2 regions of the Vibrio cholerae genome follow, and region 2 is predicted to be linked to the other one. Evidence: predicted binding sites of a transcription regulator. Region 2 holds the regulator's gene; the other holds the start of a gene.

Region 1 (3,181 bases), 650 kb from region 2:
CGCGGCGACCACTTAATTTACGCTCAAGCGCCATTAGGCTGATCAGGTAACGGGTAATTTCGCTACCTGATGGCGTGCTGTCAATCCCTTTGACCAAGCACTCTAAGCCGAGCTTGAGCTGACTTTCGTGACCGAAAACTTCAAGCGTGTTACTTGGATTGGTACAAGTAATCGCTTTGAGCGACGTTTCAAACGCATCAGAATCACAGTACCCATTTTTGGCGACTTGCTGCACAAGTGCCACTGCCTGACAAATGCCAGCGAAAGCGATGGTACGGTCGTAAATTGCGTTAGCCACGTAAATCTCCTAAAAATTGACTTTAAATGCGCTCTTCAATAATGCCGCCACCAAGGCAGATTTCACCTTGATAAAAGACGGCGGATTGTCCCGGAGTCACGGCCACTTGTGGCTCGTCAAACATCACCTTGATGCGGTCATCACTCAGGGGAATGATGGTACAAGCGATGTCACTTTGACGATAACGCGTCTTCACGCTGCAACGTACAGGTTCTGTGATGGGGGTGCGATCAACCCAATGTAACTGAGCCGCCACCAAACCATGCGATTTGAGTAGGGGATGATCCGCGCCTTGTACCGCGATGAGTACGTTGCGTTTGAGATCTTTATCCGCCACATACCATGGCTGTTCGCTGCTCTCTTTCATACCACCAATGTGCAGACCTTTACGCTGTCCGAGAGTGTGGTACATCAAGCCTTGGTGTTCACCAATCACTTTGCCTTCCGGGGTTTCAATTTTACCCGGTTGGGCTGGCAAATAGCGAGATAAGAAGTCGGTAAATTTGCGCTCACCGATAAAACAAATACCGGTTGAATCTTTCTTCTTCGCGGTAATTAAGCCTTGTTCTTCGGCAATGCGGCGTACTTCAGGTTTTTCTAGTTCACCTACTGGGAATAGGCTACGCGCCACTTGCTCATGACTCAGAGTATAAAGGAAGTAGCTTTGGTCTTTATTACCGTCTAAACCGCGCAGCATTTGCGGTTTTTCGCCATTCTGCGGGAAGGTGCGACGCACATAGTGCCCCATGGCAATGTAGTCCGCATCCAGCACTTCATCAGCAAATTCTAAGAAGGCTTTAAATTTGATCTCTTTATTACACAAAATATCTGGGTTAGGAGTACGTCCCGCCTTATATTCCGCGAGGAAGTATTCAAATACGTTGTCCCAGTATTCTGCTGCGAAGTTAATGGTATGAAGTGGGATGCCGAGTTTGTCACACACCGCCTGAGCATCGGCAAGATCTTCCGCCGCAGTACAATACTCTTCGTTATCGTCTTCTTCCCAGTTTTTCATAAACAGGCCTTCCACTTGGTAACCCTGTTGCTTGAGAAGATAGGCTGAAACAGAGGAATCAACCCCTCCAGACATACCGACAATCACTTTCTTTTGGCTGTTTGCGCTGTGCTCTACAGACATCACTTATCTACCACTTGAGGAACTTGGACGGGGATTCTAACAGAAAGAATTTTTCGAGGACAGATCCGAGACGCTAATCACACTTCCCCGAACTTAAGCGCTATGTTGCTAACCTATTGAATCACTTGTGCTCCAAGCGCTAAGAGAAGAGCGCGAAATAAAATCCTCAGCGTGCAAACGTTTGCTTTTTTTTCCTTTATTGCTGCACTAAAAGGTGCGCGGTAGAATCGGCGCTCCTTTCATCCTTGAACCCAAGTAACCTTTATGAAATTTCCTGGCCAACGCAAATCTAAGCATTATTTTCCGGTTCACGCGCGTGATCCTCTGGTCATTCAAGCGCAAGAAAATAAGAAGATGTCGCGCACCCACATTATCGGTATTGATCAAACCCTAGTGGATATTGAGGCCAAAGTCGATTCAGATTTGATTGAGCGTTATGGTTTAAGTAAAGGACACTCATTGGTCATTGATGATCAGGCTGCAGAAGCGTTATACAACGAATTAAAAGAGCAGCGTTTGATTACCAATGAATATGCAGGTGGAACCATAGGGAATACGCTGCATAATTACTCCGTGCTTGCGGATGATCGCTCCACGCTACTGGGTGTGATGAGCCAAGATATTAAAATTGGCAGTTACGGTTATCGCTATCTGTGTAACACTTCTAGCCGGATGGATCTCAACTATTTACAAGGTGTAGATGGTGCTATTGGCCGCTGCTTTGCCTTGATTACCGAAGATGGTGAACGTACTTTCGCGATCAGCGAAGGTCAAATGAACCAATTACGCCCAGACAGTATTCCTGAAAAAATATTTGCTAGTGCTTCTGCATTAGTGATCACGGCTTATTTAGTTCGTTGTAAAGAAGGCGACCCTATGCCGGAAGCAACAATGCGTGCCATTGAATATGCCAAAAAATATGATGTGCCTGTGGTATTAACCCTAGGTACTAAATTTGTTATTCAAGATGATCCGAAATTCTGGCAAGAATTTTTACGTGATCATGTCACTGTGGTGGCAATGAATGAAGATGAAGCATTAGCTTTAACAGGAGAAAGCGATCCGCTCGCAGCCTCAGATAAAGCGTTAGATTGGGTTGATTTAGTACTGTGTACTGCAGGCCCAGTCGGTTTATTTATGGCGGGTTACACCGAAGATTCCGCTAAACGTGAAACGTCATTACCGTTATTACCGGGATCGGTCCCAGAATTTAACCGCTATGAATTTAGCCGTCCTGCCCGTAAAGAGAGTTGTATAAATCCTATTCGTGTTTATTCACATATTTCACCGTATATGGGCGGTCCAGAGAAGATAAAAAATACCAATGGTGCTGGAGACGCAGCATTATCCGCTCTACTGCATGATATGGCTGCTAATAAATACCATAAAGAAAATGTCCCTAACTCAAGTAAGCATCAACATGAGTTTTTAACCTATTCTTCTTTCTCTCAAGTTTGCAAATACTCTAACCGTGCAAGTTATGAAGTATTGGCGCAGCACTCACCACGTCTTTCACGTGGTCTTCCTGAGCGAGAAGATAGCCTTGAAGAGGCTTATTGGGAAAGATAACAAAAAGGCTCCTTCCGGAGCCTTTATCATTTTAGTTTCTGGCAAAATTACAGAGCGAATTCTTCCAGAGATTTACCTTCATCCAGTGCTTTTTGGATCACTGAAGGAGTACGGCCTTGGCCTGTCCAAGTTTTTTCTTCACCGTTGGTGTCGATATACTTGTATTTTGCAGGGCG
Region 2 (3,181 bases):
TACCTGCTTTTTTGAGCATTCTTTCTGTTGCTAAACGCAAGTTAGGAAGATCTTTCAAACGATCAGGTTTCGCTTGTGCTTGAGTTTCACGTTCGGCCTTAGCGACCTCCAGTGCTGCACGCGCTTCATTGAGGATAGAGTCTGGATGACTCCAACAATCTTCAGGTAGAGCGTAGTACTTAGTTACAACGGGGAAGCCACGTTTTTTGTAAACATAAGGTTCATAACCTTGCTGTTTATACTTTTCGATTGTGGCGTCATCTGCACGGATGTGCAGCGTATCGTTAACCACAAGCGCAAACATAGTTTCGTCGACGAAAATACCAAAGCCACCAAACATTGAACGAGATTTAACACGTCCTAGCTGCTCAAAGAGCCGCATTGAATCTTTTAATACTGGTTTATCCATGCTGTTAGTCTCGGAGTATTGTTACATACGCCACCAAGTCAGGTCCGAGAAAATTAGCAAAAGCATGCATTCATAGTGTCAATGATGAGTCAACAAAGTGTATGCATTTTGCCATCGGTAACCCCGCTACCTACCACGTCTTCTGGTTTAGGCCGGAGGCTTTGCGTCCCACTCTTTCGAATGGTTTGCCCTGTGCGTGACATTTTTCCTGATAAAAATTAATCATTCTTGGGTCATTCTCACATACTGATATTTCAAATGTGAGAATGAGCCCTACTAATAATACTCGCACTACATATGTTTTGTCATATTTATGTGACAAGCTTTCAAATATAGGCGTTATGAATTGTCAAGAAAGTTAGGATTTTGTCAAGTCTTTCACCGTGTCGCGCTCTACGATCTCTGGGTGCATTTCGAAAATTCGGCGCTCGTGTTCTTTGTCTTTAATGCGTTCTAGCAAAATTTCAAACGCGTTCTTACCCACACGACGCTTAGGTTGGTGCACTGTGGTCAGTGGTGGAGAGAAGTATTCTGCTAACTCGATATTATCGTAACCGATGACAGACATATCTTCTGGAATACGTATGCCTTTCTGTTGCAAACGGCTCATCAAACCTAATGCCATCGTATCGTTGAAACAGAATACCGCCGTGGGGCGCTTGTCCATCGCAATGATTTTATCCGCCGCTAAAACGGCAGTATCACACTCAAAGTTACCTTCCAAGATCCAATCTTCATTGACGGTCAACTTGGCTTCCGCCATCGCGCGACGGAAACCTTGAATGCGCTCTTGGCATGCGGCTTTGACGAAGTGACCACTCAAACATGCAATCTCAGTGTGACCGCGGTCAGTGAGGTATTTGGTCGCGAGGTAGCCGCCTTCTTCGGAGTTATCGATGATTTTATCGGCGTGCGACGTTTCTGGACCCCAATCCATAACCACTTTTGGAATATCTTTGTGCGCATCCAACATATCTTGCAGCTCTTGGGTCAGGTCTGAACACATCACCAAAATGCCATCAACCCGTTTTTCGGCCAGCATGCGGATATAATCGCGTTGCTTTTCATAGATGCCGCCTGTGTTACATAGGATCAGCGTATAGCCTTGACGGTAACAGTAGCTTTCCACACCGTCGATAACTTCCGAGAAAAACAGGTTAGTAGATTGCGTCACTAACATACCAATCGTGCGAGTGGTATTGCACTTTAAGCTGCGTGCCACGGCACTTGGCGCGTAGTTCAGCTGCTTAACGGCTTCCATCACTTTCTCTTGGGTGGTTTCTGCCACAAAGCGAGTTTTATTGATGACGTGAGAAACGGTAGTGGTTGACACGCCCGCAAGGCGTGCCACATCTTTAATCGTAGCCATAGAGTGTTCCTGTCGATGACTGCTGCCAGCGAATAACATCGGTGGATTTAATCAGCAGAAGTAAGGCGAGACTGAGCGAATCTTCACACTCTGTGCGAGCACATGTCCAACACTATGCCGTACGTAAAGCGCTTCAATCACTATGCCTAAAGTAATAAACCTAAAGTAATAAAAAACAAAAACCGCCGAGAAACAGCGGTTGAAATTTTTACTCGTTTTTATCGTTTGCGGATGGATTTTAGACTGCAAATCTCTCCGTCGCAACGAAATTCATTCACCAAACTATAAGCCATTTCACAATTAATTCGTCTATCCCCTTCCTATTTGACCCTGCCGTGGTGTTGGCTACCACACGAAGCCGTTTGGGATAGATAAAATAGGCTGGCTTTCCGCTTTGCCTGTCTGGCTAATGGGTCTCTTGGATCAGCTCATCAAGACAGTGTTTATCTTGCTGAATAAAGGCTAACGCTAAACGAGCGGCGGCTGAGTACAATCCGAAAGCATCAAATTGAGTGCAACGTTCAGCAAAGGCAGGTAGCCAAGTGAGTAAGTGTTGACTTATGAAGTCGGACTGAGCTTGGAGCGCTAAACTCAGTTGTGCTGAGTGCTCAATTTGGTTAGCACTGATTGCTAGATGCGCTAAAAAATCGAGCTGGATGGCAAGATGATCCTCGGGCTCATTGAGATTTTGTTCAACCTTAACCCCATGTGCGCTGAGTAACTCACGCATTTGCTGCGCAGGCTTGCCATTGAGTAAACCTTGATCGGCATAGACAGAAGCATAGGGCAGGGCGGAATCACGGTCTGATTTCAAAAAGAGATCACAGAAATCTGCAGCGAGCTCCAGCTGTGCATCTTGGCGATCTTGCAAGCGATTGAGCGCCTCGACCAAGTGTTTAACTTCGCGGCTCAAGCTTTGCTCATCAGCGAGCCCGCTTAAAAAAGTACGAACTTCTGCTGAGTGATAGCGAGCAATATCTTGCTCGCTCAGTTCTTTAAAAAACAGGCTCGACAGCCACCAATAGATTTCAGCACGCTTTTCATTGAGGATTTTCAGTTCTTGCATCATCTCTGCACTCCCAATCGATGTGTGCTTAGTCTAAACCATAAAAATGAACAGCTATCACGGTGATTGTGACAGTTTGTGAAAAGAAAAGAATAGGTTGTTAATCTGTTAAAAGAAGTTTGCTTTGCATCAAGAAAAAGTGAGGTTTCTCACGATTTTTCTCGAGTTATTAACAAATATGAATAGAATAACCCTGCGATACATCCAGTTATTTAAAATGGTGCATTATGAGCTATCACGTACTTGTGGTTGAAGATGACCTCGTCACGCGAAGTAAGTTAAGTGGTTACTTTCAAAATGAAGGTTACCAAGTGACGGAAGCAGAAAGTGGCGCACA

The links. The regulator PurR, encoded in region 2, represses purine synthesis genes. The targets are predictions, from matches to a motif close to TNANGNAAACGTTTNCNTNA.
Region 1: a site for PurR is predicted at 1,606-1,625, ahead of F0316_RS08465 (inosine/guanosine kinase). Genes of this name have one in related genera too.

The regions. Positions count from the first base shown of each region.
Region 1 covers NZ_CP043554.1:1,829,571-1,832,751, reverse strand. The annotation lists gene hflD (high frequency lysogenization protein HflD) at 1-298, opposite strand, end outside; gene mnmA (tRNA 2-thiouridine(34) synthase MnmA) at 321-1,436, opposite strand; gene F0316_RS08465 (inosine/guanosine kinase) at 1,701-3,005, shown strand; gene F0316_RS08460 (H-NS family histone-like protein) at 3,053-3,181, opposite strand, start outside.
Region 2 covers NZ_CP043554.1:1,184,217-1,187,397, forward strand. The annotation lists gene F0316_RS05680 (TfoX/Sxy family DNA transformation protein) at 1-409, opposite strand, end outside; cyclic di-GMP riboswitch class I at 523-609, opposite strand; gene purR (HTH-type transcriptional repressor PurR) at 768-1,778, opposite strand; gene torD (molecular chaperone TorD) at 2,185-2,847, opposite strand; gene torR (two-component system response regulator TorR) at 3,072-3,181, shown strand, end outside.